2 regions of the Geodermatophilus sp. SYSU D00696 genome follow, and region 2 is predicted to be linked to the other one. Evidence: predicted binding sites of a transcription regulator. Region 2 holds the regulator's gene; the other holds the start of a gene.

Region 1 (6,115 bases), on a different contig from region 2:
CCCCGGAGGTCACCGACCTGGTGGCCGGGCTGACCGCGGGCGCGGCGACCCCGTACGAGGCGGTGCGCGCCATCCACGGGCACTTCTCCCGGGAGAACGGCTTCGTCTACAGCCTGTCGACCGCGCCGGGCACCAGCGGGGACGACCTCACCGACTTCCTCCGGCTCAAGCAGGGGTACTGCGAGCAGTACGCCGGGGCGATGGCGGCGATGGTCCGCGCCGCCGGCATCCCCGCCCGGGTGGCGCTCGGGTACACCCCCGGCCGGCTGCAGCCCGGCGGTGGCCGGCTGGTCACCAGCGACGACGCGCACGCCTGGGTGGAGGTCTACTTCGACGACCTCGGCTGGATCCCGTTCGACCCGACCCCGATCGACCGCGAGCGCGCCGTCGACCTGCCGTGGGCGCCGCGGCCGACCGACCAGGAGGCGCTGGAGCGGCCGACCGACGTCCCGACCGTCCCGACCGCCCCGCAGGGTGTCCCGGTGCCGCGGGAGGACCGGGTCGACGGCGCTCCGCAGCCGGGCACCGGGGGCGCCACGCAGGCGTCGTCGTCGCGGCCGGTGCTGGTCGGCGCAGGGATGCTGCTCGGGGTGGCCGCGCTGGTGGCCGCACCGGCCGCCGCGCGGGCGCTGCAGCGCCGCCGCCGGGTGGCCGACGGCGGGCCGGCTGCGCTGTGGGACGAGCTGGCCGCCACCGCCCGCGACCTCGGCCTGGTGTGGGACCCGGCGCAGACCCCGCGCCAGCAGGCCGCCACCCTGGCCCGCACCCTCGGGACCGGCGGGAGCGGCGCCCACCGGATGGGGACGCCGGGGGCGGCGGACGCGGTGGAGCGGCTGGCCCGCGCGGAGGAGACCGCCTGCTACGGCCGTCCCGGCAGCGCCGCCGGCGACCCCGACGCGGTGGCGGCGCTGCGGGTGGCGCGGCGCGGGCTGCTGGCGGCGGTCCCGGCGCGCACGCGGCTGCGGGCGCTGCTGTGGCCGGCCTCGCTGGCCGAGAGCCTCGGGAGCACCGCGCGGACGCTGCTCGGCCGGCTCCCCCGCCGCGCCGCCTGACGGAGGACCCGTCGACCGAGCGTGTGCGCTGACGCGGCACGCCGGCGGCGGGGATGCAGCGCCGGCGCACACCGTCGAACGGGCCCGGGAACGCCGACGGCCGCCGTCCCGGGTGGGACGGCGGCCGTCGGTGGACGCGGCGGGGGCTACTGGTCGTAGCGGCGGCGGAAGCGCTCCTCGAGGCGGTTCTTCAGCGGCTGGCGGCGGGCCCGCCCACCGCGGCCGCGGGCGGCGGTGCTCCCGCCGCGGGCACCGGCCGGGCCGGGCTCGACCGCGCCGGTGGCGCTGCGGTAGTTGAGCACGCCGAGCGCGGCGCCGCCGAACATCACCAGGAAGCCGAGGACGCCCAGGGGCACGGACGGGACGACCGCGCCACCCACGAGGACGGCCAGGCCCACGACCACCAGCAGCGCACCGAGTTGCAGCTTCCGCCGGGCCTTGAGCCTGCGGTCACCCGTGCGGACGGAGGAGGCGAACTTGGGATCGTCGTCGACGAGGGCGCGCTCGATCTGCTCCAGCAGTCGCTGCTCGTGCTCGGAGAGCGGCACCGAGACCTCCAGGTGGGCGGAGCCAATACCGCCGGTCTCTACCCGGCGGTGCCCACGAGGATACGAGTCGTTCGCGGGGTGCGAAAGGCGAGTCGGCGGCGACCCGCCGGTGATCACCGGCGACCACTCTCACGGGCGATCGCGCACCCGCCGGTCGCGGTCGCGGTGCAGCAGGGTGGCCGGCCGGACCGCCCCGGCGCCGAACCGGCGGGCGGCCCGGTCGGCGGCCAGTTCGGCGTCCCGGCGGCCGTGCTCGCGCTCGCCGAGCTCGAGCTGGCGGGGCGCCGAGCCCGCGGCCACCAGCCGCTCGGCCCGCACGCCGACCAGCCGCAGCCGCGCCCGGTCCAGGCCGAGGGCGTCGAAGAGGGCGCGGGCGGTCTCGTAGAGGTCCTGCCCGACGTCGGTGGGGACGTCGAGGGTGCGGCTGCGGGTGATCGTGGTGAAGTCGGCGAAGCGGACCTTGATCGTGACCGTGCGCGCCAGCCAGCCGCCCGCGCGCAGCCGGCCCGCCGTCCGCTCGGCCAGCCGCAGCAGCTCCCGGTGGACGACGGCGGGGTCGTCGACGTCGGTGGGGAAGGTCTCCTCGTGCCCGGTGGACCGCTCCGGCTCGTCGGGCACCACCCGGCGGGGGTCGCGCCCCCAGGACAGCTCGTGCAGGTGCGCGCCGGCCGCCGGGCCCACCGCCCGCTGCAGCGTGCGGACCGGCACGTGCGCGAGGTCGCCGACGGTGCGCAGCCCCAGCCGCAGCAGCACCTCCTCGGTCTTCGCGCCCACGCCCCACAGCGCACCGACCGGCAGCGGGTGCAGGAAGTCGATGACCTCGGCCGGGCGGACGACGAGCATCCCGTCGGGCTTGGCGCGGGTGGAGGCGAGCTTGGCCACGAACTTGGTGCCGGCCACGCCCACCGAGCAGGTGATGCCCTGCTCGTCGTAGACGCGGGCGCGCAGGTACTCGCCGATCTGCGCGGCGTCGCCCAGCCGCCGGCCGGCGCCGGAGACGTCGAGGAACGCCTCGTCGAGGCTGAGCGGCTCGACCAGCGGGGTGACCGACCGGAACAGCGCCATGACCGACCGGGAGACCTCGGCGTAGAGGGCCACGTCCCCCGGCAGCACGGTGGCCGTCGGGCACAGCCGCAGCGCGCGGGCCGTGGGCATGGCGGCGTGCACGCCGTACGCGCGCGCCTCGTAGGTGGCCGAGGTGACCACCCCGCGGTTGCCGGAGCCGCCGACGATCACCGGGGTGCCCGCCAGCTCGGGGTGCCGGCGCACCTCGACGCTGGCGAAGAAGGCGTCCATGTCGACGTGCAGGACGGTGCACCCCGCCGCCCGTCCCCCCGCCATGCCGCCTCCCTGGATCGAACACGTGTTCGCACCGACCCGGGGAGACTAACGGCCTCCGCGGGTCCGCGGCGCGTGGTCCGCGGTGCGTCCCGGCGTGTCCCGTCCCACCGCGAAGTGGCTGGTCGCCCGCATGTGTGACCGGCACCCCGGCGAGGTAGGTGGGACACGACCGACCGCCGTCCGGCGGCCGGCGCCGATCCGCACCCGGAGGAGCTCGATGGCGCTCGACGACGACGACATGACCAGCACGGAGGGTCCGGCCGACAGCGGAGCCGGCGAGGGCACGCCCGGCCAGCACGACGGTGGTGCCGACGGCGGCGCGGACAGCGGCGCCGGCCACGGCCCGGCCGACGGCGGCGCGGTGGGCGGCGGCTCGGACGGGGGCGCCGATGGCGGTGCCGACGGGGGCGCGGACGGCGGTGCCGACGGCGGTGCCGGCCACGGCCCGGCCGACGGCGGCGCGGTGGGCGGCGGCTCGGACGGGGGCGCCGACGGCGGTGCCGACGGCGGCGCGGACGGTTCGGCCTGAGCCAGGACCCGGCCGTCGCGGGGCCGGGCGGGGCTGACCCCCGCCCGGCCCTGCGCCGGTGCACGCACCTCGACCCCGCGGTCTTCGCCGAGCGGCACTGGTCGCGCCGCCCGCTGCTGGCCCGCGCCGAGGACACCGGGGAGTCCTTCGCCGACCTGCTGACGCTGGCCGACGTCGACGAGCTGCTCTCCCGCCGCGGGCTGCGCACGCCGTTCCTGCGCATCGCCAAGGACGGCGCCGTCGTCGACGCCGGGCGCTTCACCACCTCCGGCGGCGCCGGCGCCGAGGTGGCCGACCAGGTCTCCTCCGACGCCGTCCTGCGGCTGTTCGCCGACGGCAGCACGGTGGTCCTGCAGGGCCTGCACCGGCTCTGGCCGCCGCTGATCGAGTTCGCCGACCAGCTGGCCGCCGACCTGGGGCACCCGACGCAGGTCAACGCGTACGTCACGCCGCCGTCCTCGCGCGGCTTCTCCCCGCACTACGACGTGCACGACGTCTTCGTGCTGCAGGTGGCCGGCGAGAAGCACTGGACGATCCACGAGCCGGTGCTCCCCGAGCCGCTGCGCAGCCAGCCCTGGACCGACCGCGCGGCCGCCGTGGCCGCGGCCGCGGAGCGCGAGCCGGTCGTCGACGCGGTGCTGTGCCCCGGCGACGCGCTCTACCTGCCCCGCGGCTACCTGCACTCGGCGGTGGCGCTCGGCCAGACCAGCGCCCACCTGACCGTCGGCGTCCACTCGGTCACCCGCTGGTCGGCCGTCGAGTCGGCGCTGGACCTGGTGCGGGTGCTGGCCGCCGAGGACCGCGAGCTGCGCCGCGCGCTGCCCCTGGGCGTGGACCTCGCCGACCCGGCGGCCCTGCGCGACGACGTCGCCGCCGTGCTCGGCGCGCTGCAGGACTGGCTGGGCCGGGTCGACCCCGACCGGGTGGCCGACCGGGTGCGCAGCCGCGCCTGGGCCCAGGTGCGGCCGGAGCCGGTCGCGCCGCTGGCCCAGGCGACCGCCGCCGCGGCCCTCACGCCCGACACCGTGCTGCGGGTGCGCCGCCGGCTGCGGGTCGCGCTGCGCCCGGCCGCCGACGGCGACCGCGTCACCCTGATCGGCGGCCGGCGGTCCCACGAGTTCCCCGCCGCCACCCGCGAGGCGCTGGCCGGGCTGCTCGCCGCCGGGGAGCTCAAGGTCGCCGACCTGGCCGGCCTGGACCCCGCCGACCGGCTGACCCTGGCCCGGCGGCTGGTGACCGAGTCGATCGCGGTGGTGGCCGACGCACACGTCGACGGCGGGATCGATGGGGTGCCGGCCACCGCGCCCGAGCCCGGCCCGGCCGGACCGGGTGCCCCCGCCCCGGACGCGGGCGGGGACGATGGGGAGCGTGCCGACGCCCTCGGGACCGGCTCGTGAGCCCGCAGCCCTCCCCCGGGTGAGTGCCGCACCGGCCGAGCCCGCCGCCCCCACGCCCTCCCGGCCGGTCCGCACCGGCCGGCTGGACCCGACCCGCTGCTCGGTGACCGCGCTGGTCCGCGGCGACTCCCCCGTCGCCACGGCGGGGCCAGCGCAGCGCTGGCTGATGGTCGAGCAGCCGGGGCCGTGGGGCCGCGACGCGCTCCTGCAGTCCCGCCTCGACGCCGGCGTCGCCCCGCGCCTGGCCGCCCGCGCCCGCGCCGAGGGCGTCCGGGTGCTGCTGGTGCGCCGTCCCGGGGAGCGGCCGGCCGCGTCCGGGCGGCGCTGGGCCTACGCCGACGGCCGGCCGGGCCGCGAGGGGCTGTGGTGGTCGGTCCGCGACGCCGACACCGACCTGCTCGACGCGCCGTGGGACGGCTCGGTCGGCGAGCGCGCGCCCGACCCGGTCTACCTGGTCTGCACCCACGGCCAGCACGACGCCTGCTGTGCGCTGCGCGGCCGCCCGCTGGCCCGCGCGCTGCCCGCGCCCGGCCCGGCCGACGTCTGGGAGTGCAGCCACCTCGGCGGCTGCCGGTTCGCCACCAACGTGCTGGTGCTGCCGCACGGCTTCGCCTACGCCCAGGTGGCCGGCGACGGCGCGGACCTCGTCGCCGCGCACGCCCGCGGGCAGGTGGCCCTGCCGTGGCTGCGCGGCCGGTCGGGGCTGCCGCTGGCCGCGCAGGCCGCCCAGCAGGCCGCCCGCGAGCGGCTGGGCCTGCTCGGCGTCGACGACCTGCCGCTGCGCCGCGCGCAGCGGCTGCCGGGCACCGACGCCGAGGCGGCGGCCGGCGTCGAGCGGTTCGACGTCGTGCTCGGCGGCCCGGACGGCGACGTCGTGGTGCGGGTGGAGAGCCGCCCGGCGCCCGAGGCGGCGCAGCTGACCTGCCGGGCCGTGCACCCCGCGCACCCGCGCGAGTGGACCGCGCTGTCGGTCTCGCTGGCGGTCTCCTAGAGAGCGCGCCCGCGGGCCAGCAGCAGCGGGATGGCGACCTCGGCGCCGGTCAGCGAGCCGTGGTAGGCCGCCAGCCGGCTCGGACCGGGCTCGGTGGCCGACGCGGTGATCGCCCACGGGCCGCGGGCGAGCGCGACGACGTCGCCGATGCGGTCGGCCAGCGCGGCGTCGACGTCGCCGAAGACGCCGCTCGCGACCGCCTCGTCCCGGCCGACGACCCAGGCCCGGTCGCCGAGGACCCCGCGCCAGGCGTCGAG
Region 2 (6,115 bases):
CGCGGTGCCGGCCGGCGCCGGCCGCGGAGGGAGCCCGGTGCCGGCCGGGCCCGGCCACGCCGACGGCGGGCTGCTCGGCGGTCACGTCGGCACAGTGCCGGCGGGAACGGCGCGGGCGGTCAGCAGCCGGCACGCCGACCGGGCGGACGACGGACATCGCGGCCGTGGCAGCGACCGCCGTGGCGACCGCCGGCGCCAGCGTGAGCCGGCGCTCCGGCAGCCGGACGGCGGCCAGATCGACCCAGGTCCCGGCGCCCTCGACGACGCCCGGGACCTCGGTGCGCAGTCGCACCCAGACCTCGCACGCGCCGGTCTCGTCGTGCCGCCAGCCGAGCATCGCGCCCGCGACCCAGGCGCCGTCCACGAGCACCTCGACGTCCTGCGGCGACCCGAATGACACCGCTGCCCTGCTGTTCACGGCTGCTGACACGTCCTCACCGTATGTGTTCGTTCAAGCCGAATGCGTGAGCGACCGGACACCGATGGTTGACGAACCGGGCGGGGCGGTCTCGTCACTTGTCCGAGGAGTGCCCCCGTCCCGGTCACGGCAGGCGCAGCACCTGACCGGCGACCACCGCCGAGTCGTCGAGGTCGTTGAGCTCCTCGATCGCGTCGACGACGACCCGCACGTCCTGCTCCGGGCCGGCGACCTCGCCGGCGATCGACCACACGGTGTCACCCGGCTGCACGACGACACTGCTCTCCCCGGCGAGCCGCAGGCCCTGCTCGGGAGCGAGCACCTCCCGCCCCAGGACCGCGCCGCCGACGCCCGCGGCGAGGACCAGCACGGCCACCAGGCGGCGCCCGCGGCGGGTCAGCCGCACGGGCCCGGGGGCCGGCGCCGCCGGACCGCGGCCGGCCCGGGCCGGCTCGCAGCGCACCGGCCGGCCCCCCGGCCGCGCCGGTGCCCGGCGGGTGCGGGGCGCCTCGGCGGCCGGCCCCGCGGCGGGACCGGTGGCGCGGACGGGCGCCGCGGCCGGGCGGTCGGGCACCGGCCGCAGGTGCCCGGTGATCCGCGGACCCGAGCCCGGCAGGGCCGCCCGCGGCGACGCCGGAGTGCCCTGGGCCGGGCGACGCGGAGCCGGGGGAGGTGCCTGCCGGCGCGGGGCCGCGGTCCCGCGCGCGGCCCCCTCCGCCAGCAGCGGCCGCCAGGGGACCCGGACCGCCGCGTCGAACTCCAGAACCGCCTGGTGCACGCTGCCCATGACCACTCCTCCTCGTCATCCCACCGCCGTCGAACACGCGTTCGATCGAACGTCTGTGCGATGTCTACCGCATGGGACCGACGGGGTCGACCCGACACCTCCGACGGGTTTCGAACACACGTTTGAAGTACCGGGCCCGAGGCGCTACGGTCCGATCAGCAGCCGTCCGCCCGTTCCCCCGGACGCCGGCACCTCCCGGCGTCCGGGGGCCGGGTCCTCCGGGTGGCGGGCGGGACACGAGGGCCGTGGCGACACGGCCGGCGAGGAGGAGACGTGGCGGGCACGAGCGGCACCGGCCAGGGCACGCGCGGGGGCACGGCCACCCGGCGAGGAGGCCGGCGGGGGACGGACACCGCTGCCGACGGCGCCGGGGGGCAGACCGCCGCGGTGCGGTCGTTCCCCGATCGGGGCGACGCCGGCGACGGGCTGAGCCAGCGGCAGCGCCGGGTCCTCGAGGTCATCCGCGACTCGATCGACCGCCGCGGTTACCCGCCCTCGGTCCGGGAGATCGGCGAGGCGGTGGGCCTGTCCTCGGCGTCGTCGGTCGCCCACCAGCTCTCGGTGCTGCAGAAGAAGGGATGGCTGCGGCGCGACCCCAACCGCCCGCGCGCACTCGACGTGCGGCTGCCCGGGGACACGGCCGCCGAGGGCGCACCGGCCGCGCCGGCCGCCGCCGACGGCAGCACCGCGCCCACCTACGTGCCGCTGGTCGGCAGGATCGCCGCCGGTGGCCCGGTGCTGGCCGAGCAGGCCGTCGAGGACGTCTTCCCGCTGCCGCGCGAGCTGGTCGGCGAGGGCACCCTCTTCATGCTCCGCGTCGCCGGCGACTCGATGGTCGACGCGGCGATCTGCGACGGCGACTGGGTGGTCGTGCGCCAGCAGCCCACCGCCGAGAACGGCGAGATCGTCGCCGCCATGCTCGATGGCGAGGCCACGGTCAAGACCTACAAGCGGCGCGACGGGCACGTGTGGCTGCTGCCGCACAACCCGGCCTACGAGCCCATCCCGGGTGACGAGGCCACCGTCCTCGGCCGCGTGGTGTCCGTCCTGCGCCGCGTCTGACCCACCGCCCGACCCACGCGGGCCCGGCTCCCGCCGACCGGCGCGGCAGGAGCCAGGCCCCGGGGTCGCGGGTTCAGCCGGTGGGTGGCGCGGCCGCCCGCCGGCGGCGCAGGCGGCCGCCGATCCACACCGCCACCGTGGCGACGGCGGCCGCCACCAGCCCGGCGGTGACCGGGGGGATGTCCGTGCCGCCGTCGGCGGGCGCGGTCGCCGTCGAGGTCCCCGCCGGTGACGACGACGCGGCGGCCCCGGCCGGGATCGGCACGACCGTGACGTCGCCGGGCGGTCCCTCCCCGGCGACGAGCAGCGCGGCGCCGTCGGCGGTGAACGACACCGCCTCGCCCTGCGGCGCCTCGAGCAGCGCGATGCGCACCGGCTCGCCCGCCAGCGCGGCCGGGACGTCGGACCCGGCGAGCGGCCAGACGTAGGCGTCGGTGTAGGTCCGCAGCGCGATCCGGCTGCCGTCGCGGGCGACCGCGCCCCCGGTCACCAGCAACTGGCCGGCACGCCCGACCGGGCCGCCCGGCGTCCCGGTGAGCGTGAAGGCCACGGTGCCCACGTCGGCCAGCTCGACCGTGCCGCCGTCGACCAGCGGTGCCGCCGGCCGGTAGACGTGACTGGCCCCGAGCACCTCCTTGGTGACCAGGTACGGCGTGCCGTCGGGCGCGACCAGCAGTGCCTCGGCGTCGTGCGGGCCGTCGGGATAGGTGAGCCGGTGCAGCGCCGTGGCGCCGTCGGGCCGCAGCGCGATGAGGGCGACGGTCTCCCGGGTGGCGTTGTTGTCCCCGGTGTCGGCCAGCCACACGGTGCCGTCGGGTCCGACGCCGAGGTCCTCGGGGTCGTAGGGGTCCAGCGGCGCGACGGTCTCGTCGACGACCCGGCAGGTCTGGTCGAGGACCGCGACGGTCACCCGCTCACCGCCGTCGGCGACGGCCAGCATCCGGTCGCCGACGTCGACGAGACCGGAGAGCTCCGCGAGCCGGGGGTCGGTCACCTGGCAGCGCCGTGCGGGCGTGGCCTCCTCGGCGGCCGCGGAGGCCGATGGCAGCAGGACCGGGGCGAGCCCCAGCGCGAGCCCGAGGACGGCGGCCGGTGCGCGCGGGGCGCACGCCCGCGCGCTACGCGGGAGGACGGCCGGCGCGGGCACCCGCCCAGCGTGACAGCACGACTGCGTCGAGTGCGTGCACCACGCCCAGCAGCAGGATCCCGACCGAGGCCCCGACGACCGCGTCGGTGACCCAGTGGAAGTCCAGCGAGACCATGGCGATCCCGGTGGCCACCGGCCCGACGACGCTGAGCCACCACAGCGTCCGCTGCACCGGCGGCGCGAGCCGGTACTCGACGGCCTGCCAGCGGGCCACGCCCCACATGAGCACGGCGTTGGCCACGTGCCCCGAGGGGTAGCTGGCGCCGTCGCGGTGGAAGAACGAGCCGGGATAGGCGGGCGCCGTGCGACCGGTGCCGAACTTGAACGCGTAGACCACGACGGTCAGCAGGGCGAGGGCGACGAGCACCCGCACCAGGGGCAGCAGCGTCCGCCGGCGGATGCACAGCCAGCCGACCAGGCCGGCCAGGACGACGAGGATCGTGCCCCGTCCGCCGATCTGGGTGACCGCCCAGACCGGCCAGTAGGCCGGGGAGTCGCGCAGCCCCCACTGGCTGACGATCTCGGAGACCTCGAGGTCGAGCCGCTCCAGGACACCCCGGCTGAGCAGGTCGACGGTGACGCCCACGGTCACCACGAGCGACAGGATCATCAGCCACCACGGCGGCCGTCCTGGGGTCACGACGGCGGGGACGGGGGCCGACGGGTCGCCGTCGGCCGGCGCTCCCCTCCCCCGACGCACCACGCCGCTGGTCACGCGGCCACGGTACCGGGCCGTGACCCGGCCGTGACCTCGCCGCGGGGGACGGCGAGCCGCCCGGGTGACCGGCGGGCAGCCGGTCACCCGGGCGGGCGAGCGCCGCGGCCGGTCAGCCGACCGGGACGGCGAACCGCTCCAGCGCCGCGGCCAGGCCGCCGTCGACCCGCGCACTCAGCCGGGTGCCGTCCGCCTCGTGCTGCTCGCTCAAGACCTCGCCGTCGCGGTGGACGCGGGCCACCAGGTCGCCGCGGTCGTAGGGCACGAGCACCTCGACCTCGACGTCCGGGTGCGGCAGCCGGGCGGCGACGACCTCGCGGAGCTGCTCGATGCCCTCGCCGGTCCGCGCCGAGACCCACACCGCGCCGGGGAGCGCCCGGCGCAGGGTCAGCACGTCGTCCTCGGTCATGGCGTCGACCTTGTTGACGACGATCAGCTCGGGCACCGCCGCGGCGTCGATCTCGCGCAGCACCACGTGCACCGCGTCGATCTGGCCGAGCGGGTCGGGGTCGGAGCCGTCGACGACGTGCAGCAGCAGGTCGGCGCCGGCCACCTCCTCCAGCGTCGAGCGGAAGGCGTCGACGAGCTGGTGCGGCAGGTGCCGCACGAACCCGACGGTGTCGGTGAGGGTGTACTCGCGGCCGTCGGGCGACTGCGCGCGGCGCACCGTCGGGTCGAGGGTGGCGAACAACGCGTTCTCCACCAGCACGCCGGCACCGGTGAGCCGGTTGAGCAGGCTGGACTTGCCGGCGTTGGTGTAGCCGGCGATCGCCACGCTCGGGACGGCGTTGCGGCCGCGCGCCGAGCGCTGGGTCGCCCGCGCGGTGGCCATGCCGGCGATCTCGCGGCGCAGCCTGCTGACCCGCGACCGGATCCGCCGCCGGTCGGTCTCGATCTTCGTCTCACCGGGACCGCGGGTACCGATGCCGCCACCACCGGCGACGCGGCCACCGGCCTGCCGGGACAGCGACTCACCCCAGCCGCGCAGGCGCGGCAGCATGTACTGCATCTGCGCGAGCTCGACCTGGGCCTTGCCCTCCCGGCTGGTGGCGTGCTGGGCGAAGATGTCGAGGATCAGCGCGGTCCGGTCGACCACCTTGACCTTGAGGATCCGCTCCAGCGCGTTGAGCTGGCCGGGGGTCAGCTCGCCGTCGCAGATCACGGTGTCGGCGCCGGTCGCGGCCACGATGTCGCGGATCTCGCCGGCCTTGCCCGAGCCCACGTAGGTGCCGGCGTCGGGCTTGTCCCGCCGCTGGCTCACCGCCTCGAGCACCTCCGAGCCCGCCGTCTCGGCGAGCGCGGCCAGCTCGGCCAGCGACCGGTCGGCGTCGGCCTGGGTGCCCTCGGTCCACACGCCGACCAGCACGACGCGCTCGAGGCGCAGCTGCCGGTACTCGACCTCGCTGATGTCGGCGAGCTCGGTGGACAGGCCCGCCACCCGGCGCAGCGCGCCGCGGGCCTCCAGGTCGTAGGAGCCGGTGGTGTCGTCGGTGTCGTCGTCCCACTGGCCGGCCGGCGCGGGACGGGGGTCGACGGCCTGCTGGTCGTCGATCGGGGTGCTGCGGGGGGCGGTCGTCATCGCGTCCAGCGTGACACGCGCGTCGTCAGTGGTCACCTGGGTTGTCGTCTGTGCAGTCGTCATACACCGGGTGCAACACCGGAACGGGTCAGGTGCATCCCGCCGGGAGCCGGGTAGGTCGGGACCGTCCGCAGCACCGACGAGAGGGGCACCCCGTGAGCACCAGCAGTGACGCCGGCGTCGAGGACCCGGGCCGCGACCCGGCCGGCCTCGAGGTCCCGCGCAACCTCTTCGGCGGCGCCGACCAGGACACCGGGGCCGGCACGCCGCGTGGCACCGGCAACGTCGGGCCCGGCGACAAGCCCGAGGCGCCCACCGACGAGCCGGAGACCCGCGCCGACACCCCGGACAACCCCTAGCTCGCGAGCCACTCCCGGGTCAGCTCGCCGGTGGCCACCACGACGGCG

Evidence for each region. The regulator LexA, encoded in region 2, represses DNA repair genes until DNA is damaged. The targets are predictions, from matches to a motif close to TCGAACANNTGTTCGA.
Region 1: the regulator LexA is predicted to act here: its motif matches at 2,956-2,971, upstream of dinB (DNA polymerase IV).

What each region holds. Positions count from the first base shown of each region.
Region 1 covers NZ_JBJGYY010000013.1:33,588-39,702, reverse strand. The annotation lists gene ACI79O_RS10340 (transglutaminase TgpA family protein) at 1-1,052, shown strand, start outside; gene ACI79O_RS10335 (DUF3040 domain-containing protein) at 1,199-1,600, opposite strand; gene dinB (DNA polymerase IV) at 1,730-2,941, opposite strand; gene ACI79O_RS10325 (BatC protein) at 3,159-3,470, shown strand; gene ACI79O_RS10320 (cupin domain-containing protein) at 3,758-4,867, shown strand; gene ACI79O_RS10315 (sucrase ferredoxin) at 4,887-5,858, shown strand; gene ACI79O_RS10310 (alkaline phosphatase family protein) at 5,855-6,115, opposite strand, start outside.
Region 2 covers NZ_JBJGYY010000019.1:60,181-66,295, forward strand. The annotation lists gene ACI79O_RS13775 (hypothetical protein) at 1-430, opposite strand, end outside; gene ACI79O_RS13780 (LysM peptidoglycan-binding domain-containing protein) at 543-1,205, opposite strand; gene lexA (transcriptional repressor LexA) at 1,479-2,267, shown strand; gene ACI79O_RS13790 (hypothetical protein) at 2,341-3,414, opposite strand; gene ACI79O_RS13795 (phosphatase PAP2 family protein) at 3,386-4,129, opposite strand; gene hflX (GTPase HflX) at 4,242-5,708, opposite strand; gene ACI79O_RS13805 (hypothetical protein) at 5,864-6,067, shown strand; gene dapF (diaminopimelate epimerase) at 6,064-6,115, opposite strand, start outside.